DNA from 3 places in the Promicromonospora sp. NPDC050262 genome. Region 3 is predicted to be linked to each of the others. Evidence: riboswitches for the same ligand, from Rfam matches in the RefSeq annotation. Region 3 holds a riboswitch; each other region holds the start of a gene.
What was found. Region 3 has a riboswitch for S-adenosylmethionine ahead of AB0I29_RS16110 (methylenetetrahydrofolate reductase). Riboswitches for the same ligand answer to the same signal wherever they lie in the genome.

Region 1: it holds a riboswitch for S-adenosylmethionine, as region 3 does, so the genes downstream of both, metE (5-methyltetrahydropteroyltriglutamate--homocysteine S-methyltransferase) here and AB0I29_RS16110 (methylenetetrahydrofolate reductase) in region 3, are expected to answer to the same signal.
Region 2: it holds a riboswitch for S-adenosylmethionine, as region 3 does, so the genes downstream of both, AB0I29_RS24740 (aminotransferase class V-fold PLP-dependent enzyme) here and AB0I29_RS16110 (methylenetetrahydrofolate reductase) in region 3, are expected to answer to the same signal.

What each region holds. Positions count from the first base shown of each region.
Region 1 is NZ_JBFAKX010000035.1:139-9,619, reverse strand. It holds gene AB0I29_RS27075 (M15 family metallopeptidase) at 1-719, opposite strand, end outside; gene AB0I29_RS27070 (sigma-70 family RNA polymerase sigma factor) at 941-1,444, shown strand; gene AB0I29_RS27065 (hypothetical protein) at 1,446-2,432, shown strand; gene AB0I29_RS27060 (GNAT family N-acetyltransferase) at 2,485-3,009, shown strand; gene AB0I29_RS27055 (Cmx/CmrA family chloramphenicol efflux MFS transporter) at 3,145-4,332, shown strand; gene AB0I29_RS27050 (hypothetical protein) at 4,411-5,028, shown strand; gene AB0I29_RS27045 (LysR family transcriptional regulator) at 5,064-5,969, opposite strand; gene AB0I29_RS27040 (type 1 glutamine amidotransferase domain-containing protein) at 6,014-6,718, opposite strand; SAM riboswitch class I at 6,989-7,092, shown strand; gene metE (5-methyltetrahydropteroyltriglutamate--homocysteine S-methyltransferase) at 7,101-9,481, shown strand, end outside.
Region 2 is NZ_JBFAKX010000023.1:71,100-80,580, forward strand. It holds gene AB0I29_RS24715 (helix-turn-helix domain-containing protein) at 1-470, shown strand, start outside; gene AB0I29_RS24720 (LLM class flavin-dependent oxidoreductase) at 497-1,390, shown strand; gene AB0I29_RS24725 (hypothetical protein) at 1,478-2,260, opposite strand; gene AB0I29_RS24730 (amidase) at 2,543-4,045, shown strand; gene AB0I29_RS24735 (hypothetical protein) at 4,206-4,802, shown strand; gene AB0I29_RS24740 (aminotransferase class V-fold PLP-dependent enzyme) at 4,848-6,266, opposite strand; SAM riboswitch class IV at 6,298-6,412, opposite strand; gene AB0I29_RS24745 (aminoglycoside phosphotransferase family protein) at 6,458-7,171, opposite strand; gene AB0I29_RS24750 (rhodanese-like domain-containing protein) at 7,455-7,904, shown strand; gene AB0I29_RS24755 (O-succinylhomoserine sulfhydrylase) at 7,901-9,166, shown strand; gene AB0I29_RS24760 (glycoside hydrolase family 3 N-terminal domain-containing protein) at 9,248-9,481, opposite strand, start outside.
Region 3 is NZ_JBFAKX010000010.1:21,366-30,846, reverse strand. It holds gene AB0I29_RS16145 (phosphodiester glycosidase family protein) at 1-127, shown strand, start outside; gene AB0I29_RS16140 (hypothetical protein) at 137-355, shown strand; gene AB0I29_RS16135 (hypothetical protein) at 533-1,390, shown strand; gene AB0I29_RS16130 (hypothetical protein) at 1,626-2,429, shown strand; gene AB0I29_RS16125 (extracellular solute-binding protein) at 2,645-3,889, shown strand; gene AB0I29_RS16120 (sugar ABC transporter permease) at 3,962-4,837, shown strand; gene AB0I29_RS16115 (carbohydrate ABC transporter permease) at 4,837-5,760, shown strand; SAM riboswitch class I at 5,855-5,971, shown strand; gene AB0I29_RS16110 (methylenetetrahydrofolate reductase) at 5,976-6,920, shown strand; gene AB0I29_RS16105 (Hsp20/alpha crystallin family protein) at 7,060-7,515, shown strand; gene AB0I29_RS16100 (N-acetylmuramoyl-L-alanine amidase) at 7,700-8,917, shown strand; gene AB0I29_RS16095 (hypothetical protein) at 9,001-9,481, opposite strand, start outside.

The DNA.
Region 1 (9,481 bases), on a different contig from region 3:
GGCTCGAAGTCGCACCCCGGCTGTGTCGTGCCGCCCACGTCCACGGCCAGGCCCGTCTGGTGCTCGCTGTGCCCCGGGCGCGCCGAGACGGCGTCCGCCTGCGCCGCCCCGAGCTGCGCGACCCAGCCCTCGTAGACCGCGGCCTGCTTGGGGTACCCGCGGTAGGCGCTGCGCAACGTCAGCCGGACGTCGTCGGCGTCCGCCGCCGCCAGGAGCGCCGTCAGGTCCGGCGCGGCGTCGGGCCGCACGAGGTAGCCGCGCACCGTCGTGAGGTCGGGCTCGTGGTCGACCGGGTCGAGCGGCGTGCGCTTGTTGACCACCACCCAGGGGCTCGCCGGGTCGGTGGTGGAGCGGGCGGTCAGGTCGATGCCCGGGTCGTCACCGGGTCCGCTGCCCGGCTCGGCATCGACGGGCGCGTCCCTCGGTCCGACGGCGCTCGCGGCGCCCGCCCCGGCGTCGGCGTCGGCGCCCGCCCCGCCGTCCGCGCCCGCCCCGCCGGTCACCGGCTCCTCGGAACCGTGCCCGCCGCCCTGCTGCCCGCCGCCCTGCTGTCCGGAACCCTGCTGTCCGGAACCCTCCTGACCGGAGGCAGGCAGCCCCGAACCGTCCGGCGACCCGGCCGTCCCGGAGACCGACCCCGCTGCGGACCCGGCCGCACAGCCGGCGAGCAACAGCGTGGTGGCGAGAAGCACCGCGGGGACGCCCCCGGGCCGGGGCACGGACAGTCGGTTCGAAAAGGTAGGCACACCGGGGTCGTGTGCGGCGTGTGGCTCCCGATGTCAGCGGCGCGCTGTGACGTGGGCAACATCCGGGACCTGACATGGGCGATCCCCTGCCGGACACACTGTGTCGGAAGCGCTCACCCCGATGCTCTTCACCCCGGAGACCGACGGAGACCCCGGAGACCGCCCTGACCACGAACACCGAGCCGCACCGCATCGTGCCGGGCCCGCTCACGCCCGCGCGCACGGAGGAGCTCTTCGCGACGCACGCGCGCGCCGTCTACCGCTACGCCCGCGCGCGGCTCCCGGCCGCCGAGGCGGAGGACGTCGTGGCCGAGGTCTTCGCGATCGTGTGGCGCAAGGGCGAGCTGCCTGACAACCCGCGGGCGTGGCTCCTGGCCGTCGCCCGCCGGGTGATGGCCAACCAGGCGCGCGCCCGGCAGCGGCGCACGGCCCTGGTCGAGCGGGTGCGCACGCACCCGGCCCCGGCGGGCGCCGACGACGTCCGCCTGGTCGGCGAGCTCGACGAGCTCCGCCGCGCCATGGACCTGCTGCGCCCCACCGATCGGGAGGTCATCGCGCTGCTCGCGGCCGCGGAGCTCTCCACGGCGGAGGTGGCCCAGGTACTGGGCTGCACGACGGCGGTCGCCGCCACCCGGGTGCACCGCGCCCGGCGCCGCCTGCGCGCGGCGTACGAACGGCTGACCGAGGAAGGAGCCTGACGTGGACGACGAGCTGACCCGCGCCCGCCGTGCCCTGCGCGCGGCCGATCCCGAGCTCGACCTGGCGCGCGCGTACACCGAGTCCCGCGCGCGGGCCGAGGCACGGGCCGCCGTGCAGGGCGCGACGGGGAGCGGCCTGCACGGCCAGGTCCCGCGCCCGCCCGGCCGGGCCGACACCGGCGCCGACGACTGGGCCGACACCCGGTCCGACAGCGGCTCCGACGACTGGGCCGACACCCGCGACATCGAGGTGCTGCTCCGCGACCCCGACACACCCGGGCTCGTCCCGGCCGCGCTCCGGCGCGCGCCGTCGGGCCGCCGCGGGCCGGTCCTCGCGTGGGCGGGTGCGGCAGCCGCGGCAGCGGCCGCCGTCCTCGTGCTGAGCCTGGCGGGCACGCCGGAACCGGGCGCCCTCCCGGGCTCGGCCCCGGGCACCGGCGCGCCGGCGGCCGGGACCCCGCGGCCCGGCGCGTCGCCGTCCCCCACGACCTGGCGCACGCCGGGCGAGGTCGTCACCCTCGCGGGCAAGGCGATGTCCGGCGCGAGCTGCGGCGTGAAGATCCGCTCGACGCTCGGGGACCAGTCGATCATGCGCTTCGACCGGGTCGACGAGCCGGACGTGGCCGTGCCGAAGCCCCTGCTGGACCAGCAGCCTCTCCCGGCGCTGCAGGCGGCGTCGGCCCGCGTGCTGCTCCGCCTGCCGGGCTACGACGGCACGAACCAGCGGTTCGACGACGACCTCACGATCGAGGAGCTGGCCGGGCAGACGGTCGCGCGGATCCGGGTCACCCCGTCGGACGACCAGGTCCGGGGCGGCGACGTGACCCGCGTCGACGTGCTCGTCGACACCACGACCTGGCTGCCGCGGGCCCAGGAGATCTGGGCCACGTCCGACGGCGGCAAGCAGTTGCGCGTGCACAGCGACCTGAGCTGGTCGGGGTGCGACGAGCCGAGCATGGCTCCGACGAACGACGCCGACCGGCCCTGACCCGACCCGCCGGCCCGCCGGCCCGCCGGCCCGCCGAGATAGGCTCCCCGGCGTGCTCCACCCCGCCGCCTCCGCCGACCTCGACGACCTGGCCGCGTTCCTCCGCACCGCCGACCTGACGGTCGCCGCGCTCGCGGAGCCCGCCGTCCGCCTCTGGCTGGAACGCGACGACGCCGGCGCGGTCACCGCCACCACCGGGTTCGAGCTCGGCGTGGACGGCGAGCACGCGCTGATCCGCAGCGTCGCCGTCCGGCCCGACCTGCGCGGCGGCGGGGACGGCCTGCGCCTGGCACGCTTCGCCCTGGACCGGGCCGCCGACGCCGGGGCGCGCGAGGCCTGGCTGTTCTCCCGCCGGTCGGGCGGCTTCTGGCAGAAGCTCGGCTTCGGCCCGACGACGACGCGGGCACTCGCCGCCGCCCTGCCCGACGCCCACCAGGTGCAGCTCTTCCGCTCGACGGGCCAGCTCGACCGCGAGGTCGCGTGGCGCCGTCCGCTGCCGCTGTCAGTGCCGGTCTCGGTGCCGGTGCCGGTGCCGGTCTCGGCGCCTCCGCCGGCGCGTGCTAGCTTCACCGCATGAGGTCTCCAGAAGCATCCAGGTCAGGGCTGCCGGTACTCCGGTAGCCCGAGATGCCCCTGTAGAGAACACCCGCATCCGAAGGGCCCGTAGTGCCGTCCCGGCCTACCCGTGTCCCTCCACCCTTCGGAGTTCCTCATGCCTGTCCTGCTCTACGTGCTCGCGGTCGCGGTCTTCGCGCAAGGCACGTCGGAATTCGTCCTCGCTGGGCTCGTCCCCGGCATCTCTACCGGCCTCGGCGTCTCGATCGCCCAGGCCGGCTACCTGACCTCGGGCTTCGCGGTCGGGATGGTCGTCGGTGCGCCGCTCACGGCCGCCGTCGGACGCCGCCTGCCGCCCCGCTGGACCCTGTCCGCCTGCCTGCTCGTCTTTGTCGCCGCGCACGTCGCCGGCGCGCTGACCGACAGCTTCGCCGTCCTGCTGGGCACCCGGTTCGTCGCCGCGGTGGCGAACGCCGGGTTCCTCGCGGTCGCGCTGTCGACGGTGCAGCACGTCGTCCCCGCCGGGCGGCGGGCCCGCGCGCTGGCGGTGATCCTCGGCGGCACGACGCTCGCCCTGGTCGCCGGCGTCCCCGCCGGCGCGCTGCTGGGCGAGCTCTGGGGCTGGCGGTCCGCCCTGTGGGCGATCGCCGGGGTCGCGACCGCGACCCTGGTCGCCGTGGCCTGCCTGACGCCGGTACGGCTCGACACCGGGACGCCGCGCGCCCGCGTGGAGCTGCGGGCCGAGCTCGGCGCGCTGCGGTCCCCGGACCTGTCGCGCCACCTCGGGCTCGGCGTCCTGGTCAACGGCGCCACGTTCTGCGCGTTCACCTACCTGGCGGTCGTCGTCACCGACGGCGCGAGCCTCGGGTCCGCGCTGGTGCCGGCGGTGCTGGCGCTGTTCGGGGTGGGTGCCTTCGCCGGGGTCTCGGCAGCGGGCCGGCTCGCCGACGCGCACGGCGGGCGGCTGCTCGCGGTCGCCGGCCCCGCCCTGCTCACGGGGTGGGTCCTGTGGGCCGCGCTGGCCCCGAGCCCCGCGGCGGTGTGGGTGCTCGCCCCGGTGCAGGGCGCGCTGTCGTTCGCCGTGGGCGGCACACTGATCGCCCGCGCCATGGCGGCGGCCCACGGCGCGCCGACCATGGGCGGGGCGTTCTCGACGGTCGCCCTGAACCTCGGCGCGCTCGCCGGTCCGGTGCTCGGCGGAAGCGCCGTCGTGGCGCTCGGGCCCGCAGGACCCCTGGTGGCGAGCGCGGTGCTGACGGCGGCGGCCGTCACCCTCGGGGCCGTCACCGCTCGGGCGACCCCGACCGCACGCGGGTCCGACGACGGGGAGAGCCCCCCGTCGTGACCGCCTCGAAATTCCGACCGCGCGGACGTCCTGCCTGGTAGCGTCCCGGCACGACGGCGAGCACGAACGAGGAGACGGATGCGGTCCCTGTTCCAGGCACAGGCACGGTTCCAGGCACGGGCGCGGTTCCAGGCACGGGCGCGACGGACCGGCGGCACGGCGCACGTCCCCGACGCGCCGCCCCCCGGCACGCTCGTCCGCGGCGCCCTCGTCCTCGCCGTGCTCGTCCCCGGCGCTCTCACGTCCTGCTCCGCGGGCCCGGACGACGTTCCGGCCGAGCCCGCGGAGCCGGCCCCCGCACGTGAGGCCGCGACGGAGCAGTACACGGCGGCGATGGACGACGTCCTCGTCGCGCTCGACCAGTCCGTCCCGGGGGTGGCGTGGACCGCCAAGGACCGCTTCCCGTTCGTCACCGAGCAGCCGGACGGCGAGTGCGTGCTCTTCCTCGCCGAGAGCCTGGGTGAGGGCGACCTGTACGAGCCGAGCAACGGTCTCGCCGACCTCGCCGCCGGGCTCGACCCGGTTCTCCAGGAGCACGGCTTCGACCCGCTGTCGGACGTGACCCACGCCGAGAACGGCGGGGACGCCTCTGTGACGGCCACCGACTCGGCCGGCTGGGAGCTCCGGGTCTCGGCGTACCCGCCGCTCGTCGGCCTCTCGGGTCCGGTGGAGAGCGACGAGTGCGCCGGGTCGTGACCGGGACCCGGCGACCGGCCGGGTAGCGGCACGCCTCAGAGGCTCCCCCACCCCGCGGCGGCCTCCGTCAGCCGTGCCCGGACGGCGGCGACCGCCGGCCCCTGCGGGACCCCGCGCCGTCCCGCGAGGTACAGCGTGTTCAGCGGCGGCGCCTCGGGGTGGTGAAGCTCGACCACCTGCCCGGAATCCAGCGCGGGCGCGGCCAGGTACCGGGGCAGCACGGAGACCCCCGCGCCGCCGGCGACCGCGGCGAGCACGGCGCGCAGGTCGGGCACCACCAGCGCCGTCGCGTTGGGCGGACGCCGGCCGAACTCGCTGCGCCAGTACCGGCGCACGATCGGGAGGTCCTCCGCGTAGGCGACCAGCGGCAGGTGCGACAGGGCGGCCACGGGGTCGGACTCCAGGCGTACCGGGTCCACGGTGTGGGCGAGCGCCGGGGGTCCGACGAGCAGGAACTCCTCGTCGACCAGCGGCGTCGCCACCAGGGCGTCCTGCCGCGGGCGCACCGAGGACACGACCAGGTCGAGGTGGCCGGCAGTCAGCGCGGCCAGCAGCTCGTCGCCGAGCCCGAGCGTCGTACGGAGCTGGAGCCCCTGCGCGACGAGCGGCGCGAGCGCGGGCAGCACGCGCACCGTCATGAGCTCGGCGGCGCCGCCGATCCGGACGAGCCCGCGCACGGCCGGCTCGACGTCGCGGGGACCGAGCGCCGTCCGGAGCCCGTCCACGTGGAGCCCCACCTCGGCGGCCAGCGCCACGGCGCGCTCCGTGGGCTCGGCGCCCCGGCGGGACCGCACGAACAGGCGCGCGCCGAGCTGTTCCTCCAGGCGGGCGAGCTGCCCGGTGACGGCCGGCTGGCTCACGCCCAACCGTTCGGCCGCCGCCGACAGCGACCCGGTGCGGTAGACCTCCAGGAACGTGGCGAGGAGGTCGAGACCCGGCACCGGCACCACCCTCCGTCGTCGTCCTGCCCACAGGCTAGCCGGGCTCAGCGCGCCACGAGCGCCTTGAGCACCGCCTCGGCGGCGGCCGCGCTGGACTGCGGGTTCTGCCCGGTGATCAGGTTGCCGTCCTGGACCACGGTGCTGCTCCAGGGCGCACCGACCTGGACGACGGCGCCGCGCTCGCGCAGCCGCGACTCGACGAGGTAGGGCGCGGCGTCGCCGAGGCCGCCCTGGCGCTCCTCCTCGTCGGTGAACGACGTGAGCGCCCGGCCCGCGAAGGCGAAGGTGCCGTCCGGCTCCTGGGCGCTGAGCAGCGCCGCGACGCCGTGGCAGAGCGCGCCGACGGTCGTGCCCCGGTCGTTCGCGGCGAGCAGCAGACGGCCGAGGTCGACGTCGTGCGCGAGGTCCGCCATCGGGGCGTGGCCGCCCGGGACGTAGACGGCGTCGTAGTCGTCGCCGCGCACGTCGGCCAGCGTGAGCGGGTGGGCGAGCTGGTCGGCGATGCCGTCGAGGTAGGCCCGGAACTCCGCGGCGTCGGCGGCGGGCACCCCGCCGCGCTCGTCGAGGCTGACCGCGTCGACCGTGGGCGCCACGCCGCCCGGCGTCGCGACGTCGACCTGGGCGCCGGCCGCCGTGAGCACCCGGTGGGAGGCGGCGACCTCCTCGGCCCAGTAGCCGGTGGGGTGCTCGGTGCCGTCGGCCAGGCGCAGGCTGTTCGCGGCGGAGACGACCATCAGGATCTTCGACATGGTGTGGTTCCGATCTGTTCGGGGATCTGCTCGGTGAGATGTCCTCGGGGAACGTCAGAATCCATCACCGGATGCCGAAACAGTTGAACGGAGCCATAACCGAGCTTATGGCTCGGGGCTTGTGCGGGACGGCCAGCTCTGCTCCGGACCGCGGCCGCCGGGAGCGCGGCGCGCTTGGCACACTTTTCGTGCCTCGCTCCCGGCGAGCGACAACCGTCCGAGGGGTGGACGGTTTGCCGACCACATCCCGGGCATGCCTACGATCAAGTCTCATCATCCAGAGCGGTCGAGAGTCCTGGCTCCACGACACCGCAGCAACCTACCTCCGAGGCGCCAATCTCGGGGCAAGGTGCTAACGCCAGGTCCGATGGAGCTGATACGCATGGCAGTCACGAACCCGCACCTTCCCACCGCCACGATCCTGGGCTACCCGCGCATCGGCCGGAGGCGCGAGCTCAAGCGCGCCGTCGAGTCCTTCTGGGCCGGCCGCACCACCGCCGACGAGCTGGAGGCGACGGCCCGCGACCTGCGGCAGGCCACCGCCCGCCGCCTCGTCGACCTGGGCCTGGACGCCGGCAACGCTGCCGTCCCCGGCTCGTTCTCGTACTACGACCAGGTGCTCGACGCCGTCGCGCTGCTGGGCGCCGTGCCCGAGCGGTTCGCCGGGCTCACCACGGACGGGGGTCGCCTGCCCCTCGAGGCCTACTTCACGGTCGCCCGCGGCGAGGGTGACAACGCGCCGCTCGAGATGACCAAGTGGTTCGACACGAACTACCACTACCTGGTCCCGGAGATCGGTCCGGACACCCCGATCAGGTTCGTCGACGACCGCGCCGTGCGGGAGTTCACCGAGCTGGCTCAGCCGGCCGACGGGGGCCAGGCCGTCGTGACCCGGCCCGCGTTCGTGGGCCCGGTGACGTTCCTGCTGCTCAGCAAGCCCGCTGACGGATCGCCGGAGGGCTTCCGCCCGCTGGACCGGCTCGACGACGTCGTCGCCGCGTACGCCGACCTGCTGCGCGCGCTGGCCGCCGCGGGCGCGCCCTGGGTGCAGCTCGACGAGCCGGCCCTGGTCACCGACTTGCTGGACGTCCCCTTCGACGAGGTCGCCGACGCCGTCCGCCGCGCCTACACCACGCTGGCGACCGGGCTCTCCCCCGCCGCAGCCGGTGCCGACGGCGCCGCCGAGCGCCCCGCGATCCTGGTCACCGCCCCGTACGGCGACCTGCGGAGCGAGGCCGGCGACGGGCTCGCCCTGCTGGCCGGCACCGACGTCGAGGCCGTCGCGATCGACCTGGTGCGCGGTGCCGTGCCGACCGGACCGGTCCCCGGCCTGGAGACCAAGACCCTGGTCGCGGGCGTGATCGACGGCCACAACATCTGGCGCGCCGACCTCGACGCCCGCCTGACCACCCTGGAGGGCCTGGCGGCGTCCGGCACCGGGCTCGGCGCCGGTGCGGTCGCCGTCGGCACCTCGACGTCGCTGCTGCACGTGCCGCACGACGTCGCCGACGAGCCCCGCCTGGACGCCGACCTGAAGTCGTGGCTCGCGTTCGCCGACCAGAAGGTCACCGAGGTCGTCACGCTGGCCACCGCCCTGACCGAGGGCCGGGCGGCGGTCGCCGGCAAGCTCGCCGAGTCCACGGCGGCGGTGCGCTCCCGCGCCGAGGCGCCCGGCGTCGTCGTCCCCGCGGTGCGCGAGCGGACCGCCGCGCTGACCGCGGCCGACGTCGAGCGCGCGCCGTACGCGGAGCGGGCGGCCGCGCAGCAGGCGCGGCTCAACCTGCCGCCGCTGCCGACCACGACCATCGGGTCGTTCCCGCAGACCTCCGAGATCCGCAGCACGCGCGCCGCGTGGGTACGGGGCGAGCTGTCCGACGCCGACTACACGGCCGCGATGCGCGCCGAGATCGCGAGCACGGTCGCGCTCCAGGAGGAGCTGGGCCTGGACGTGCTGGTGCACGGCGAGCCCGAGCGCAACGACATGGTGCAGTACTTCGCGGAGCAGCTCGACGGCTTCGCGACGACCGTCAACGGCTGGGTCCAGTCGTACGGCTCGCGCTGTGTGCGGCCGCCGATCCTGTGGGGCGACGTGTCCCGGCCCGCGCCTCTGACGGTCGAGTGGACGGCGTACGCGGCGTCGCTGACCGACAAGCCGGTCAAGGGCATGCTCACCGGTCCGGTCACGATCCTGGCCTGGTCGTTCGTGCGCGACGACCTGCCGCTCGGCGACACCGCCGACCAGGTGGCCCTGGCGCTGCGCGACGAGGTGACGGACCTGGAGGCGGCGGGCATCGGCGTCGTGCAGGTGGACGAGCCGGCGCTGCGCGAGCTGCTGCCGCTGCGCCGCTCCGCGCACCCGGGCTACCTCGACTGGTCGGTGCGCTCGTTCCGGCTCTCGACCGCCGGGGCCGACACGGCCACACAGGTGCACACGCACCTGTGCTACTCGGAGTTCGGGCAGGTCATCGGCGCGATCGACGGTCTGGACGCCGACGTCACGTCGGTCGAGGCGGCCCGGTCCCGCATGGAGATCGTGCCCGAGCTGGCCGACGCCGGGTACGGCCGCGGCATCGGGCCGGGTGTCTACGACATCCACAGCCCGCGCGTGCCGTCGGTGCAGGAGGTGACCGACCTGGTCGAGCTCGCGGCCAAGTCGATCGACCCGCGGCTGGTCTGGGTCAACCCGGACTGCGGCCTGAAGACCCGCGCCTACGCGGAGACCAAGGAGTCCCTGGCCCACCTGGTGGAAGCGGCCAAGTCGGT
Region 2 (9,481 bases), on a different contig from region 3:
GCATGATGCGCGTGGACGACGTCGCCGCGGCCATCGACAACGGCGAGGAGGTGCGGTTCTCCGAGCGGGTGCCGATCAAGCTGTTCATCATCGACCGCCGGCTCGCGTTCGTGCCGATCCAGACCGTGGTCGACGCCGAGGACTCCGACCTCGCCCCCGACCTGGTGGGCGCGCTGATCATCCACCCCTCCGGGCTGCTCGACGCCCTGATCGCCCTGTTCGAGGCCGTGTGGCGCGACGCCACCCCGTTCGCGCGGCCCGGCGAGCCGGACGGCGGCGGCGAGCTCGAGTACCAGGACGCCCGCATCCTGGGGCTCATGCTCGTGGGCCTCACGGACCAGTCGGTGGCCAACCAGCTCGGCCTCTCGCTGCGGACGGTGCAGCGCCGCGTCAAGGTGCTCATGGACATCGCCGGCGTCTCGACGCGCATCCAGCTCGGCTGGCACGCTGCGCGCAAGGACTGGATCTGACGGCACCCCCGTGACAGCGTGTGGCCATGACCACACTGGCGTGCATCATCCGCCCCTCGACCCCGCCGTCCCGCGTCATCCCGCTCGCCCGCGCCGTCGAGGCCGCGGGGATCGAGGAGATCTGGCTCTGGGAGGACTGCTTCCAGACCGGCGGGATCTCCGCCGCGAGCGCGATCCTGGCTGCGACCGACCACGTCCGCGTGGGGATCGGCGTGATGCCGACGCCCCTGCGGAACGTCGCGCTCACCGCGATGGAGGTCGCCACGGTCGACGGGATGTTCCCGGGCCGGCTCATCCCCGGGATCGGGCACGGCGTGCAGTCCTGGATGGCGCAGGTCGGGGTCAAGGCGGCGTCGCCCCTGACCCTGATGCGGGAGTACGCGACGACGCTGCGCGCCCTGCTGGCGGGGGAGAGTGTGACGTCGTCGGGCCGGTACGTGCACCTGGACGACGTGAAGCTGGACTGGCCGCCCGCCCGGCCCGTGCGGGTGCCGGTCGCCGCGACAGGGCCCAAGTCGCTGCGCGTCGCGGGCGAGGTGGGCGACGGCGTGGTGCTGGAGGGTTCGGTGGGCCTGGTCGGGCTCCCGGCCGCGCTGGAGCGGATCGCCGAGGGCCGGGCCGCCGCCGGACGGGAGGCCGAGCCGTTCCCGGTGATCCAGTTCGTGTCGGGCGGGACCGGGCCGGACGCCGCCGCGCGCCTGCGCGCCGAGCTCACTACCTGGGGACAGGACGTGGCCGACGACGAGCGGCTGGCGAGCTACGCCGTGTGGGGCGACGCCCAGGCGTTCGCCGACGGCGTGCGCCGGTTCGGCGCGGCCGGCGCCGACACCGTGGCGATCCAGCCGACCGAGGACGACCCGGACCCGGAGCGGCTGGCCGCGGTGCTGGGCGAGGCGCGCGAACTGCTGGGCCGGGACTGACAGCGGGGCGGCTTCGGGGGCACGGCACGACGCCGGGGTCGCACCGTCACGTGGCGGTGCGACCCCGGCGTCGTGCGGGCCGATCGATCAGATGTCGCGCGGCGGGGCGAACGAGCCCGAGCTACCGGATGCCACGGCGGGCGTGTTGTTCGGTTCCGCGACGGGCGTGGCGGCAGCGGCGCCGTTCGACAGATTGCCCAGGAAACCCTCGACGCGCGACCGCATGGGGCCGATCAGCGCACCGCCGACACCGACGACGAGAATACCGGCCACGGTGGCCAGGAATGCCACGAGAACTGGCATTGTCACGGTGGTGCCGATGCCGATCTGGTTCACGGCGGCGATAACGCCCAGCGCGATGATGAAGAAGGAGACCGTCTTCGCGACCAGCGGGCCGTAGGAAACGCGGCTCATGGTGTTCATGAGAAGGTCCTTCACCGCATTCGCGATGGCGCCCGCGATCACCACGATGACGATCGCGACGACCAGGCTCGGGAGCCACGCCACGATGTCGTTGACGATCGCGCTCACCGGGTTGGTGGGCCCGAACGCGCTCAGCGCGAGCTGGAGCGTGATGAGCAGGATGAAGTAGTAGATGATCTTCGTGAGCAGCGCGATCGGCTCGATGCCCGACCCGGCGAGGAGGCGGTTCGCCCCCGCGCGCTCGAGCACCTTGTTGAAGCCGACCCGCGTCAGGATCATGCCCACGAACCGGGCGATCGCCTTGGCGATGAAGTACCCGATGAGGAATACCACCAGGAACACGAGGAGCTTCGGGATGAAGCTCGCGACCGCACCGAGCGCGTTCGTGAGCGGTGCCAGCCAGTCGACCTGGTTCGGCACGACGAGTGCCGTATTGAAGAATGTCATGGTGCTCTCCCCCTGCGAGAAATTTCTGTGCACCTCGGGCGCACCGTGACGGCGCGGCGCAAAGGTGACGGCTCCGCACGAACATATGCCGGAGAAGCGCGTTCTGCGCGGCAGAATGGGCCGGTGCGGAGCGCCATTAGCCCGCAGTGCGGGACATCAGCGCAGGTCACATCGTTTAATGCAATACATCAGATTCATGAGTTCGACTGATTCCGCTGTAGAGCGGGTGAGACATAAAAGACATTCCGCGGCGCCGGTGCGAGGAGCGCCTAGCCTGGCGGGATGGATGCCCTGCACGAGCGGACCGCCGTCGAGCTCCGCGACCTTCTCGCCGCCGGAGAGCTCACCCCCACCGAGGTCACCGAGCACTTCCTCGACCGGATCGAGCGGCTGAACCCCGCGGTCGGCGCCTTCGCCACCGTCACCCCCGAGCGCGCCCGGAAACGGGCGGCGGAGCTCCAGGAGACCCGCGGTGCGGGGCCGGACGAGGGCACGCCGCCGTCGGGCAGCCTGTGGGGCCTGCCCACGGGGGACAAGGACCTGTGGAACCGGGCGGGCGTGCCCACCGGCTTCGGGTCGCGCGCCTTCGCGGACCTGCCGCCGGCCGAGGAGAGCGACGAGATCGTTCAGGTGCTCGACGACGCCGGGATCGTCAGCCTGGGCAAGACCGCCGCGCCCGAGCTGGGCTTCCCCGCCTACACGGAGCCGGTCGGCGCCGCCCCGGCGCGCACCCCCTGGGACCTGGGCCGCGGTGCGGGCGGCTCCAGCGGCGGGGCCGCCGCCGCGGTGGCGGCGGGCATGCTGCCGTTCGCGCCCGGGTCCGACGGCGGCGGGTCGATCCGCATCCCGGCGGCGGCCTGCGGCGTCGTCGGCCTCAAGCCGACGCGCGGGCTGCTGCCCGCGGGCAGCGGCGTCGACTCGCTGGGCGGGCTGGTCGTGAACGGGCCGATCGCGCGCACCGTCGCCGACGCCGCCCTGCTGCTGGAGGCGATGCTCCCGCGGCGCGCCGGGGGCGGCGTCGCGCACCCGTACACGCTCCGGGCGCCGTCGTACGCCGCGGGCGCGTACCTCGCGGCCGCGCAGCGGGCCGAGCTGCCGGAGGACGCCGGCGTCGCCGGCCGGGGAGCCGCCCGCATCGGCGTGACCACCTCGTCGGCGTGGGACGGCTTCTACGACATCGCGGTGTCCCCCGAGGCGCGCGCCGGGCTGGACGCCGGGGTGCGTGCCCTGGCCGCGGCCGGGCACGAGGTCGAGCAGACGCTCCTGACCGAGGCTCCCGAGTACGCCCCCGCGTTCCGGACCCTGTGGATGGGTGGCGCGTCGGCGGTGCCCATCGACGACCCGGAGACGCTGGCCAAGCTGGAGCCCCTGACGCAGTGGCTCATCCGGTCGGGCCGCGAGGTGCCCGCCCGCCGGCTCGCCGAGGCGGTGCGCACGCTCACCGGCTTCGAGCGCTCGCTCGTGGCGCAGGTCAGCGCCTACGACGCCGTCGTGACTCCCGCGCTCGCCCTCACCCCGCGGCCGATCGGGTGGTACGACGCCGAGGACCCCGAGCGGAACTTCGAGCAGCAGTGCCTGTACACGCCGTTCACGTCGATGCTCAACGTCGCCGGGCTGCCGGCGATCACCGTGCCGACCCACTGGACCGAGCCCACCGCCGAGGCGCCGGGCGGGCTGCCCATGGGGGTGCAGATCATCGGTCGGCCGGGCGGCGAGCTCACGCTGCTGGCGCTGGCGGCCCAGGTCGAGGCGGCCCTCCCCCGCCCGCGCACGTTCCCCCTCTGACGTGTCAGACGTACGGGTCACCAGAGGGGCCTGTACGTCTGACACGGGGTTCGGTCGTGGCCGAATGTGGTTCCGCGCCTCGGCGGCGGCGTGGTTGGGTACCCCTAGAGGGTATCTAGCCACGACGGCGCCGAAGCGCCGGGACAGGGAGCACGGGACCATGACCGAGACGTTCGGGACGACCGTCCCCGCGCGGCCGAGCCGGTGGACGGGGACCTGGCCCACCAACACCGCCTGGATCGTGCTCGGCGTGCTCACGGGCTTCGGCCTGCTGGTCGGCGGGACGGCGATCGTCGACGGCACCTGGCAGGAGGCGGTCGCCGAGGACCCGGCCACCGCGATCGGCGTCGCGACCCTGTGCTACCTGGCCGCCGCCGTGACCGGCGTCCGCTGGACGGCCTGGCTCGTCGCGCTCCTGGCGTCCGTGATCCCCGTCGCGTCCGAGCTGCTGGACACGCCGCGCTGGGTCGCGTTCGTCCTGGTGGGGCTGGTCCTCACCGGCATCGGCCTGGCCCGCGGACGCCGTGCGACGTGGCCGCAGGCCGTCGCGATGGCGGGCTTCTTCGGCGTCGCGACGGTGGCCCTGTTCCTGGAGCCGCGGCTCGGGCTGGCCCTCGCGGGCCTCGCCCTCGCCGCGCACGCCGGGTGGGACGTGGTGCACTACCGCCGTGACGTCGTGGTCAACCGGTCGCTCGCGCTGTGGTGCATCGGCCTGGACCTCACGATGGGCGGCATCTGCGTGGCCCTCGCCCTCTAGCTGTCAGACGTACAGGTCACCCGGGTGACCTGTCCGTCGGACACGTCAGTCCTCGTCCGGGAGGCAGCCGAAGGCCTCGTCGAAGCCCAGGGCGGCCGTGGCCAGCAGGCCCGCGAGACCGGAGCCCTCGGGCACCGGACGCGGGTCGTCGGTCACGACCCACAGCCCGTCGACCACGTCGTACCCGGCCTGCGGACCCTCCTCGACCAGGCGGCCGACGGCGGCGATCAAGCGCTCGACCTCCTCGCCCGCGGTGCCGACGCCCACCGAGGCGCGCACCGCTCCGGCGTCGAACCCGAGCCGGCCGAGCAGCGGGTGCGCGCAGAAGCGGCCGTCCCGGACGCCGATGCCGTGCTCCGCGGACAGGTATGCGGCGACGAGGCCCGGGTCGTACCCGGTCACGGTGAAGGTCACCACGCCCACGGGGTCGACGGCGTCGGCCCAGACCCGCACGACCTCGACACGGTCGATCGCCTCGAGCCCCGACACGAGCCGGCGGCGCAGGGTGTTCTCGTGGGCCACGACCTCGGCGGCGTCGAGCGCCGCCAGCTCCTCGCAGGCCGCCGCGAGCGCCACCGCGCCGATCACGTTGGGGGAGCCTGCCTCGTGGCGGGCGGGCCCCTCGTGCCAGTCGGTGCCGCCCACCCGCACGCGCCGGACGGCGCCGCCGCCCGCGAGGTAGGGCGTACCCGCGTCGAGCCAGTCGCGGCGGCCCACCAGCACACCAGCGCCGAACGGGGCGTAGGTCTTGTGGCCGGAGAAGGCGAGGTAGTCCACGCCGGTGGACTCCAGCGAGATGCGGCGGTGCGGCACGAGCTGGGCGCCGTCGAGCGCCACGCGCGCCCCGAACTCGTGGGCCACGGCGACGATCTCGGCGATCGGGAGGGACTCGCCGGTCACGTTCGAGGCGCCGGTCAGGGCCACGAGGGCGAACGGATGGTCCGCGGCGGCGTCGGCCAGCTCCTCCCGGATCTGGGCGACGGTCTCGGCCACGGTGGCACCGCCGGTCAGCACGGTCGCGCCGGTGGTGCGCTGCCAGGGCAGCAGGTTCGCGTGGTGCTCCACGTCGAGCACCAGCACGCGGCCGGGCTCGCCGTCGGGCTGCGCGGGGACGCAGCCGGCGAGGAGGTTGAGGGAGTCGGTGGTGTTCCGCGTGATGATCGTCAGGTCGTCCTCGCGGGCGCCGACGAACGCGCCGACGGTGCGGCGCGCGGTCTCGTAGAGCGCAGTGCTCACCTGGGAGAGGTAGCCCGCACCGCGGTGCACGCTGGCGTACAGGGGCAGCACCTGGGTGACACGGTCGGCGACGGCCTGCAGGGCCGGGGCGGACGCGGCGACGTCGAGGTTCGCGTACGAGACCCGCGTGCCGTCCACGAGCGGGACGAGCGTGCCGCCGCCGACGACAGGGCGCAGCGGGGCGAGGTCGGTCACCGCGGTGGCACGGCTGAGGGTGGGAGCAGACATGGCGTCCTCCAGCACAGTCCTGGGGGAGGTTCCCCCGCGCTTGCCGCACGCGGGCTGCGCGCGGCCTGGTCGTCACCCGGGGCACCCCACCGCGGAGGGAGGGTTGCCGGCCAGCGAGCCGGGGCTTGACGCTGGCGCTCATGACCTGCGGCCATCCTGTGCTGCGGGCAAAACTCCTGTCAACGCACGTCTCAGATGCTGGTCCCACGATCCGGTCGGGTCGCGCGAGTCGCGAGGCCGGCGACGCGGGCGGCGTCCGAGCGGTACATGGCGGCGTGGTCGCGCAGCTCGGCGGGCCCGCCGTCGTCGGCCCTGGCCTCGCTGAACGCGGCGAGCTCCGTGAGTCGCTCCGCCATCGCGCGGAGCACGTCCGCACTCGACCAGCCGGCCCCGTACGCGGCGACCAGCGTGTCCAGCCGGGCCGGCGGGTCCAGGTGCCCGACGTCGTAGGCCACCCCGGCGAACGCGTCGCCCGCGAACGGGGCCATGCGGTACGCGGTGTACGCCACGTCCCACACGCGAGGCCCGGGCGACGCCGTGTCCACGTCGATGAGCCCGACGAGCCGGCCCGCGCGGAACACCATGTTGTACGGCGCGGCGTCGTTGTGGCAGATCACCTCGGCCGGCTCGCGGGCGGGCAGCCGCCAGACGGCGTCCGGCAGGTCGAGGTCGAGGGACGCGTCGTGGAGCCGGCGCAGGAGGCGCCCGGCGTCGCGCAGGTTCCGCTCGGACCAGAGCCACTCCGGGGCCGGCCAGCCCGGGACGTCGCCAGGGAGGAACGAGACGACCTCGCGCCCCCGCTCGTCGAGCCCGAAGGGCTCAGGCACCTCCGTGATGCCCCGGCCCCGCACGTGGCGCAGGTACTCGTGGACCGTGGGCGTCCACGGCCCGGCGGTCCGCAGCACCGTGTGTCGCCCACGCGCACCACCGCGTTCATGTTGCCGCCGGTCAGCGGCTCCTCGTGCCCTGGCATCGCCGCCACCGTACCGAAAAGCGGTTTCCCGACCAGATTGGTCGGATTGCCTGTCGAGACACTGTTCCACCCACCGGACACCATGTCGTAGGGTTGGCAACGACCATCCCGAGCGGCCGAGTGACGTGGCACGACGACGCCGCAGCAACCCAGCGTTCCCCGCAGCCGCGGAGAACGGACGAGGGTGCTACCGCCACGACCGATGGAGGAGCATCATGAGCGACCCCGCGCGCGTCGAAGCACGACCGGCCGACGGCTACGCCGGCGACATCACGCCCCAGCAGGCCTGGGACCTGCTCTCCGGTGACCCGGACGCCACGCTCGTGGACGTCCGTACCGAGGGCGAGTGGCGCACGATCGGCATCCCGGACACGGCATCGCTGGAGAAGCAGCCCGTGTTCACCGAGTGGGTGCAGGCCGGCGGCGTGCCCAACCCGCGGTTCCTGGAGGAGCTCCGGGCGGCCGGCGTCTCCGGCGGGCCCATCGTCTTCCTGTGCCGCTCCGGCCAGCGCTCGATCGCGGCGGCGCGGCTCGCCACGGCGTCGGGCATCGCGCCGTCGTACAACGTGCTGGAGGGTTTCGAGGGTGCGCCCGGGGCCGACGGTGTCCGCGACCAGCAGGGCTGGAAGGTCGCCGGGCTGCCGTGGACGGCGGGCCCCGCGTGACCGTCACCGGCGCGTTCCCGCCGGACGCGAACCCCGGTGGTTCCGGCCGCAAGCCGCTTCCCGACGGCGTCCGCCCGGCGACGCTCGCCGTGCGCGGCGGCCACCAGCGCAGCGAGTTCCAGGAGACCAGCGAGGCGCTGTTCCTCACGCAGGGCTACGTCTACGACAACGCCGCGGAGGCCGAGGCCGCGTTCAAGGGCGACGTCGACCGGTTCGTCTACTCGCGCTACGGCAACCCGACGGTGCACACCTTCGAGGAGCGGCTGCGCCAGCTCGAGGGTGCCGACGCCTGCTACGCGACCGCGACCGGCATGTCCGCGGTGTTCACGTCGCTGGCCGCGCTCGTGGAGTCGGGCTCCCGGATCGTGGCCGCCCGGGCGCTGTTCGGGTCCTCGGTGGTGATCTTCGAGGAGATCTTCAAGAAGTGGGGTGTGCGCACCGACTACGTGGACGGGCACGTGCTGTCCCAGTGGGAGGAGGCGCTCTCGACACCCGCGGACGTGGTGTTCTTCGAGACGCCGTCGAACCCGATGCAGGACATCGTGGACGTCCGCGCCGTCGTGGACCTGGCGCACTCCGCCGGGGCGACGGTGGTGCTCGACAACGTGTTCGCCACCCCGCTGCTGCAGAAGCCGCTGGAGCTGGGTGCCGACGTGGTCGTCTACTCGGCGACCAAGCACATCGACGGGCAGGGGCGCGTGCTGGGCGGCGCGATACTCGGTTCCACGGAGTACATCACCGGCCCCGTGCAGACGTTCATCCGCAACACCGGGCCGTCGCTGGCGCCGTTCAACGCGTGGACCCTGCTCAAGGGCCTGGAGACGCTGCCGGTGCGCGTGGCGGCCCAGAGCGCGAGCGCCCTCGCCGTGGCGCGCGCCCTGGAGGAGCTGCCCGCGGTGGGCACCGTGCGCTACCCGTTCCTCGACTCCCACCCGCAGGCCGACCTGGCGCGGTCCCAGATGAGCGGCGGCGGCACGGTCGTGACGTTCGACCTGGCGGTCCCCGGGGGCACGGACGACGACGCCGCGAAGCGGCACACGTTCGCGTTCCTCGACGCCCTGCGGCTGGTCGACATCTCGAACAACCTCGGCGACGCGAAGTCCCTGATCACCCACCCCGCGACGACCACGCACCGCAAGCTGGGCGCGCCGGGCCGGGCCGCCGTCGGCATCGCGGAGACGACGGTCCGCCTCTCGGTGGGCCTGGAGGACGTCCAGGACATCATCGAGGACGTCACCCAGGCCCTGTCCGCGGCAGGGTAGGCCGTCGAGATCTGGCGGCTGCGCCGAGATCTGGCGGCGCGCCGCCAGATCTCGGCGCGACCACCAGATCTCAGCGCCTCGTCAGCGACCGGCCCGGGTGAGGATCCGGGCCGCCAGGGACTCGTGGCCCTCCAGGAGCGCCACGTCCGACGTCGCGATCGCCTTCGATGCCGCCGGCGGGACGCCGGTGGCCGGGTCGAGCACCGCGTCCTGCAGCTCGAGCCGCTGCTCGTCGAGGTGCGACGTGCGGCCGCCCGTCGACAGGCCCCAGCCGAACGGGAACAGCGGGTCGTAGTCCCGGTCGCCCACGTTCAC
Region 3 (9,481 bases):
CCGCCACGCGGTGCTCGCGCTCGACCCCGCGATGCACGAGCTGTCGGCCCTGCGCGCCGGCCGGGCCACGGTGACCGTCACGGTCAACGGGGTGCAGGACGAGCTGCCGGTCATCGTGAGCCGGTAGATTTGGCTCATGAGCAACTTCGAGGTGGCACGCAGGCAGAAGCAGGAGCCCACGGCGGCGCTGGTGGTTCGCTTCATCGTGTGCTTCGCCCTGTTCCTGGGCGGGTTCGCGCTGATGGCCGTCGGCTCGATCGGCGACGCGGCATCGTCGCCGTACGTGTTCGTGGGCGGCATCCTCGCCGTCGGGCTGTCGTTCGGCCTGCCGATGATCGGCGCCACGGAACGATGAGCACCGCGCGGTAGGCAGCGCGAGCCGAAGAGCGCCCGTCCGGTCCCGACCGGGCGGGCGCTCTCGTGCTCTCTTCACCCACAACGTTCTGGTGCTCCCGTCCGTGGACGGTGGTGGAGCCTGGCGCCGAGCGGTGTGCGCGGCGGGACAGGCACCGTCGACAGACAGGAACTCGCGATGTCTCTGCTCAGCACGTCCCGTACCCCTCTGCTCCGCCGGGGGCTGGTGGCGCTGGCCACCTCCGCGGCTCTTCTCGCCTCGGGCCTCGTCGTGGCCCCGACGGCGCAGTCGTCGTCGCTGCCGGTGGTCGACGTCCACCGGTCCCAGGGCACCACGGTCACCACGTCGATGTACGCCTCGGGCTCGACGATCACCGGCGACGTGGAGCGGCAGAAGCTCTACCCCGCCGAGGTGGGCTACACGGTCGCCCTCGCGGCGTCCGGCGGGACCATGCTGGGCGCGGAGGTCGAGGTCACGGTCCAGAAGATCAACAGCCGGCAGGTGCGCAAGCGCACCATCGAGATGAAGCGCAGCACCACCGGCTTCCTGAGCAGGGGGACCCTCGACTTCAACGGAGCGGTCATCCAGCCCGGGACGTACCGCGTGGGCGTCGAGGTGTTCACGGTGGTGCGCAAGCCCGACGGCACCCGGGTCCGGCACCTCGTCGACGTGAGCAACGGCAAGACGGTGCAGCTCCGCCGTGACACGCGGACCGACGGGAGCATCAGCACGCAGGCGACGGACGGCCGTCCCGCGCGGATCAACGCCACCACGAAGATCCTGGTCATCGACCGCGGGACTCTCTCGTGGGGCCCGAACCGTTGGGGTACCGCGGTCCTCTCCTTCGACGCGGACGGCCCGAACGAGCCGAGGAAGCCCGTCTTCGTGCGGGACCTGAAGATCGGGACCGACGGCCGGATCTCGACGGTCGTCGAGTCCCGCAAGGGCTGGTGGAAGGTCACCTACCAGGGGACCTCGAGCCGCGCCGCCTCCGTGGCGTGGATCGGGCAGGGCGACGTGGGCTGCGGCTGCTGACCGTACGAGGCAGGCGGTGGGTCCCGTCGTCGGCCGCAGGGCAGGGCGAGGGTCGCGGCCGCGGGCCGCGGCCCTTCGCCGTCTTCACCCACAACGATTCCCGGCACCCGTCCGTACTGGTGTGTACAAGCCCGACGGCGAGCGACGTGCTCGGGACGGGCATCCTCCGAAGGACGGGAACACCACGATGTCTCTGCACAGCACGTCTCGTACCTCTCTCTTCCGCCGTGGCCTGGTGGCACTGGCCTCCGCCACGGCCCTGCTCGCCGGGGGCCTCGTCGTCGCCCCGGCGGCACAGGCGGCGGCGCTGCCGGTCGTCGATGTCCACACGCGCCAGGGCACCACGGTCACCACGTCGATGTACGCCTCGGGCTCCACGATCTGGGCCGACGTGGACGAGCAGGAGCTCCGCCCCGCCAGGTTCGGGTACACCGTCGCCCTGAAGGCCTCCGGTGGCACCATGCTCGGCGCGGAGGTCGAGGTCACGCTCCAGAAGATCGACCGTGAGCCGGTGCGCAAGCGCACGATCGTCCTGAAGCGCACCAGCAGCACCGCCATGGTCAAGCGGGGCGCCATCAACTTTACCGGGACCATCGACCCCGGGACCTACCGGGTGGGCGTCGAGGTGTTCACCGTGATCCGCAAGGCGGACGGGACCCGGGTGCGGCACCAGATCGACGTGAACGAGGCGCAGCGGGTGCAGTTCCGCCGCGCCACCACGGTCCACGCGGGCATCTCGTCGGATGCGACCGACGGTCGTCCCGTGCGGATCAACGCGACCGCGAAGGTGCTGCGGGTCGCCGACGACGGCTCCGTCTCGTGGCTGCGGCTCCGCTCGGGCGCCGCGATCCTCTCGTACGACCCCGACGGCCCGTGGGGCGAGAAGAGAGCCGTCTTCGTGCGGGACCTGAAGATCGGGTCCGACGGCCGGATCTCGACGGTCGTCAACGCTCGCGACGGGTACTGGAAGGTCACCTACCCGGGGACCTCCCGCTTCGCCTCGGGCACCGGCTGGATCCCCGAGCTCTGCGGTTGCTGACCACAGGGGTCGGCGCACCTCGCCGTCGGCCCGGAAACCCGCCAGGAGAAGGGCCGCAGCCGCCGGCTGCGGCCCTTCTCGCTGCCTCTTGGTTGCCCCAGGGGCAGGTCTGGAAACGCTGTGTCACCCGTGTGTCACAGGTTTGTTAGAACCATTGACAGATTCCGACCCGAGTGAAAACGTGACCTGCACCACCACGAAGGAGAGGGACGGCAATGGCGCAGTACAAGAGGCTCGGCGGGATCATGGCGATCACGCTTGCCGCGACAACCGGACTGACGGCCTGCGGGTTCGGCGGGTCCAGCGGGGAGGCGACCGGCGACGGGACCACTCTCGACCTGCTCGTCCCCAGCTACTCCGACGCCACCCAGGGAAACTGGGACGACGTGATCGCCGGGTTCGAGGAGGAGAACCCCGACATCGACGTCAACCTCCAGGTCGAGTCCTGGGACAACCTCGAGTCCGTCATCGCCACCAAGATCCAGGGCGGCGACGCACCCGACATCTACAACGGCGGCCCCTTCGCCGGCTTCGCCGAGGACGAGCTGCTGTACCCGGTCGAGGAGGTCACCTCCGAGGAGACCTACGCCGACTTCCAGCCCACGTTCCTGGAGAACGCCCAGGTGGGCGGCACCACCTACGGCCTGCCGTTCATCGCGTCGGCCCGTGCGCTGTTCGTCAACGACGCGCTCCTGGAGGAGGCGGGCGCCGAGGTGCCCACCACCTGGGACGAGCTGCTCGAGTCCGCCAAGAAGGTCTCGGAGCTGGGTGGCGGCGTGGCCGGCTACGGCATGCCGCTCGGTTCGGAGGAGGCGCAGGCCGAGGCAGCGGTGTGGCTGTGGGGCGGCGGCGGCACCTTCGGCGACGCCGAGGCCATCACGATCGACACCCCCGAGAACCTCCCGGGTGCCGAGTTCGTCAAGAAGATGATCGACGAGGGCGCCACGCAGGCCGACGCCGGCGCGACGGACCGCAGCCCGCTGTTCGACATCTTCGTCCAGGGCAAGGTCGGCATGCAGGTCGGCCTGCCGCCGAGCGTCGGGCAGATCGAGTCGGACAACCCCGACCTGGAGTACTCGATCCACCCGATCCCCACCGAGGACGGCTCGCCGTTCACGCTGGGGGTGGCCGACCACCTCATGGCGTTCCAGAACGACGGCGACAAGCAGGAGGCCATCACCGCCTTCTTCGACTACTTCTACTCCGCCGACGTCTACGTGCCGTGGGTCCAGGCCGAGGGCTTCCTGCCTACGACCCTCTCGGGCTCGGAGCAGCTCGCCGGCGAGGAGGCGCTCGCGCCGTTCCTCGAGGTGCTGCCCGACGCGCAGTTCTACCCGAGCACCAACCCGGACTGGGCCGCGGCCGACTCCGCGTTCAAGGCGCTCTTCGGTCAGCTCGACGGGAAGAAGTCGGCGCAGGACGTCCTGACCGAGATCCAGGAACAGGTCGACGCGGGCTGACGCCCCGCACCGACCGCCGTGCCCGGCACGGCTGACCACACGCAACGCTGAACCGAAAGCACGGGGAACTTGGTGAAGGACCTGTTGAAGGCCCTGCCGTGGATCGGGCCCGCGGTCGCACTCATTGCGGCCGTGGTCCTGTTCCCGGTCGGCCTGATGTTCTGGAACTCGACACGCGACATCAGCCAGAGCGGCGTGGACGACGGGGGAGTGGGCCTCGCGAACTTCGCGACGGTCATCGGCTTCCAGTACTTCTGGCCGATCCTCGGGCGCACGGTCGTGTGGGTGGTCGTCGTCGTCGGCTGCACCCTGATCGGGTCGCTGGCGCTCGCGGCGCTGCTGAACAAGGCATTCCCCGGCCGCCGCCTGGTCCGGATGGCCGTCATCGTGCCGTGGGCCTCCAGCGTCGTCATGACGACGCTGGTGGTCCACTACGGCCTGGAGCCGTACTTCGGCATCATCAACTCGTTCCTGGTGGACGTCGGCCTGATCAGCACGCCGGAGGGCTACGGCTGGACGCGGCACCCCGGCACCGCGTTCGCGTGGGCCATGGCGGTCGCCGTGTTCGTGTCGCTGCCGTTCACCACCTACACGGTGCTCGCCGGGCTCCAGACGGTGCCCGGCGAGACCGTGGAGGCCGCGCGCATCGACGGGGCCAGCGGGGTGCGCACCTACTTCAGCGTGGTGCTGCCGCAGCTGCGGGGTGCCATCTCGGTGGCGGTGCTGATCAACATCATCAACGTGTTCAACTCGCTGCCGATCCTGCGCGTCATGACGGGGTCCATCCCCGGGTACGACGCCGACACCGTCATGACGATGATCTTCAAGTACATGCAGAACCAGCGGCAGATCGACCTGGCCAGCGCGCTGTCCGTCATCGCGTTCCTGGTGGTCATCGCCATCGTCGCCGTCTACGTGCGGGTCGTCCGCCCCCTGGAGGAGGTCTGATGACCGCGATCACCGACCCGGGGACCACCTCGCGCAGCGCGACCCGGCCGCCGTCCGACAACCGGAGGAGGGTGCGGAAGTACACGACCGACCAGGTGCCGCTCGGGTCGCTGCTGCTCCGGCTGCTGGCCGGGCTCGTGGTGCTGGTGGTCTTCCTGCTGCCGTACCTGATCATGTTCTTCGGCTCCGTGAAGACCAAGGCGGAGATCAGGTCGGTCGACCCCACCTACTTCCCCACGGAGTGGCACTGGGACAACTACGTCACGATGTGGTCCACGCCCGAGACGCCGCTGGCGCAGAACCTGATCTCCACCCTGGTGATCTCGCTGTGCGCCACGCTGCTCGTGCTGGCCGTGGCGCTGCCCGCCGCCTACTACACGGCGCGGTTCCGGTTCCAGGGCCGGCTCTTCTTCCTGTTCCTCGTGATCGTGACCCAGATGGTGCAGCCCGCCGTGCTGACGTCGGGTCTGTTCCGGCAGTTCATCGCCATCGGGATCCTCGACACGTGGGTCGCGATGATCCTGGTCAACGCCGCGTTCAACCTGTCCTTCGCGGTCTGGATCATGCACAGCTTCTTCGCGGGCATCCCCAAGGAGGTCGACGAGGCGGCGCAGCTCGACGGCGCCGGCACGTTCGCCGTCCTGACCAAGATCAACCTGCCGCTCGTCTGGCCGGGCATCGTGACGGCGGTCGTGTTCACGTTCGTCGCCTCCTGGAACGAGTTCGCGGCCTCGCTGGTGCTGCTCACCACGGCGGGCAACCAGCCGCTGTCCGTGGCGCTCACCAAGTTCGTGGGCCAGTACGAGACGTCGTGGCACTACGTGTTCGGGGTGTCCGTCGTGGCGATCGTGCCCGTGGTGATCCTGTTCATGATCATCGAGAAGCGCCTGGTGGGCGGCCTGGTGGCCGGGTCGGTGAAGTAGCGGGCGGGCCCGGTCCACACACCGTGGACCGGGCCGTCTCGACTTACGGACGAATTCTGTCCCAGTGCTGGACGGTCGCTTAGCATGGTGGCGAACCCCATCCAGAGCGGTCGAGAGTCCTGGCTCCCTGACACCGCAGCAACCTGCCGATCTCCTGCCGCGTCGCCGCGGTGCGAGGGACGCAAGGTGCTCACGCCAGGTTCGATGGAGCAGCCATGGTCGCCGAGCCGCACCCCCACCGCCCCACGGTGTCGTTCGAGCTGATGCCCCCGCGTCGGCCGAACGCCGCACCCAACTTCTGGGAGACGGCGCAGCGGCTCGTGGCGGCTCGCCCGGACTTCGTCTCCGTGACCTACGGGGCGGCCGGCGGCGACCGCGCCACCGCGCGCGAGGTGCTCGCCACGCTGCTGCGCGGCACGCCCGTGCTCCCGGTGGCCCACCTGACCTGCGTGGGCGCGTCCCAGGAGGACGTGTCCGCGGTGATCGAGGAGTTCCTCGAGGCCGGGGTGCGGTCCTTCCTCGCCCTGCGCGGCGACCCGCCGCGCGACGAGCCGGACTGGCGCCCGCCGGCCGACGGCGTGCGCTCCAGCGTGGACCTGGTGCGGCTCCTGCGGCAGGTGGACGAGCGGCGGTGCGCCGCCGACGTCAGCACGGCGCTGCGCTCGGCCGCCCGGCCGCTGGCCATCGCCGTCGCCACGTTCCCCGACGGCAACCCTGGGGCCGGCACCACGCGCGAGCAGGAGGTGCGGCGGCTGCTGGAGAAGCAGGAGGCGGGCGCGAGCTTCGCGATCACCCAGTTCTTCTACCGCGCGGACTCGTACACCGGGTTCGTCGAGGCGGCCCGGGCGGAGGGCGTCACCATCCCGATCCTCGCCGGGATCCTGCCCACCACCGAGGCCCGCCGCCTGCGCCGGGTCCAGGAGCTCACCGGGGTGGCGGCGCCTGCGGAGCTCCTGCGCGACCTCGACCGGCTCACCGCGCCCGACGGCGCCGTCGACCCCGAGGCCCAGCATGCGCACGGCATCGAGTACTCCGCGGCGCTCGCGCGCGAGGTGCTCGACGCCGGCACGCCCGGCCTGCACGTGTACACGTTCAACAAGCACCGCCCCGCCCTCGACCTCCTGGACCGCGTGGGCCTGACGGGCCGAGCGGCGGCCTGACGGATCGCCCGGACGGGGGTTGGCACTCTCGGGTGTCGAGTGCCAGAATTGAAGCGTAGCCGGGCGGCGGCCGAGGCCGTCGCCGATCGCTGCGGCCCTGGAGGGGCCAGGGCCGCATCGTCATAGGAGGTGATGCGCGATGGCTACCTACTGGGACCCGTTCCAGGAGATGGACCGGATGTTCAGCACGTTCGCCGGCAACACACGGCAGTCCGGCGCGATGCCGATGGACCTGTTCCGCACCGGTGACCACTACGTCCTCTCGATGGACCTGCCCGGTGTCGACCCCGGCACCATCGACGTCTCGGTCGAGGACCGGACGCTCACCGTCCGGGCCGAGCGCACGCAGCGTTCGGACGACGGCGCGCAGTGGCTGGTCCGCGAGCGGCCCACGGGAACGTTCGCCCGACAGCTCACGGTCGGCCGGGGCCTCGCCCTCGACCGGATCTCGGCCTCGTACGCCGACGGCGTGCTCTCGCTGACGATCCCGGTCAGCGAGGAGGCGAAGCCCCGCAAGGTCGAGGTGGCGCACACGGCCGGCTCGACCTCGATCGGGCGAGGTTCGTCCGAGAGCCGCCAGAGCATCGAGCAGTAGTCCGCTCACCGCAATGCCGGACGCCCAGGTCACCCCGGTGGCCTGGGCGTCCGGCCTCCGTGGCGGCGCCGGCATCGTACGCGGGATATGGCCTGGATGTGATGTACCCGGCGGGTCGCAGGTCGGCCGATACTACGGATGAAATCGGCTCGTACCAGCGCGATTGACCCGTGGAGGCCCCACCGTGCACGACCACGACCACAGCTCCACCGACCACGACCACTCCTCTCTCGACCGGCGTGACCTGCTCCGCGGCGCCGTCGTCCTCGGCATCGGTGCCGCGGGCGCGACGATAGCCACCGCGCCCGCCGTCGCCGCACCCGCCGCTCCTGCTGGAGCGGCCCCCGCGGCGCCTGGCAGAGCAGCCGACGCCCCGCCCTCCCTGGCGCCCGACCCCGAGGCGCCCGCCGACGCGCCGCCCGGCGCCGTGGCCGGGGTCGAGGTGGCCGCGCCGACCATCGCGAGCTGCGCCACCTGGGGCGCCGCGGCGGCCCGCGGCACCATCGACACGGTCGCCACCAACCCGAACAAGATCCTGATCCACCACACGGCGTCGGCCAACGTCACCGACTACTCGCAGGCCGCCGGGTACCAGATCGCGCGCGACATCCAGCAGTGGCACTTCGCCAACGGCTGGGTGGACACCGGGCAGCACCTCACGGTGAGCCGCGGCGGGTACGTCATGGAGGGCCGGCACGGCTCGCTGTCGCGGCTGCAGAACGGCAGCGGCACGGTCGTGGGCGCGCACGCACCCGGCCAGAACAGCCAGGCCATCGGCATCGAGAACCAGGGCACCTACACGAGCGCCACGCCGCCCGCGCAGCTCTGGAGCCGGCTGGTCGAGCTGTGCGCGTACATCTGCGACCAGTACGGCATCGCGCCGACCCAGATCTACGGGCACCGGGACTACACGGCGACGGCCTGCCCGGGCGACGTCCTCTACTCGATGCTGCCGCAGCTGCGGTCCGAGGTGGCCGCGGCCCTGGCCGGCACGAGCTGGTCGGTGATCGTCGACAACACCTCGGCGGGCTTCTCCGCCGGCTCCTCCTGGCTGACGTCGTCCTTCTCGGCCGAGCGGTACGGTGCCGACTACCGCTACGCCACGCCGGCCGAGGTCAGCGACCTGGCGACGTACTCGGCCACCATCCCGTCCAACGGCTCGTACCGGGTGGAGGCATGGTTCCCGGGGATCGCCGGCTACAACACGTCCACGCCGTTCATCGTCTACACCGGCACCGGCTCGTCGACCATCCGCGTGGACCAGTCCGCGGCCGGCGGGGCGTGGCTCTCGCTCGGCACCTACGCGATGACGGCGGGTGCCCGCACCGTCGTGGCGGTCAGCCGCTGGACACAGGGGACGGCGTACGTCGTGGCCGACGCGATCCGGATCACGCGCCTCTGACGCCGCACCCGCCTCTGACGCCGCACTCGCCCGAGTGCCAGACCCACAGGTCACCCGCGTGACCTGTGGGTCTGACACGTGCGTCAGCGGGGCGTGGGCGTCAGCGTCCGGAGCAGCTCGTCCGGCGCGGCGACGCCCACGAGCACCGACGTCGCCCGGACCTTCCGCATCACCTGCACCCGCCCCGCTACGGGCTGGGACAGCTCGATCAGCACAGCGGGCGACGTCGTCGTGCGTACCAGCGAGAGCCGGCCGGTGCTCTCGTCGAACCCGGCACCGAGCTCCAGGGGACGAGCTGCGGTGGGCCGGTACACCGCCGCGGAGACGACGTCGGGGGCCGCGACGTCGACCGCGCCGAGCCAGCCGAGCCGGAGCCGGGCCACGCCGTCGGACACGTGGTGCCGCGACCACAGGGGTGAGACGAAGAGGACCACCAGGGCGGCCGTGAGCACCCCGACGAGGAGGTCGACGGCCAGGGCCACGGGCGCGGGGAGCAGGGCGCCCGCGACGAGGTGCTGCACGAGCACCTCGATCGCGCCCAGCGCCGCCACGCCGGCGACCAGA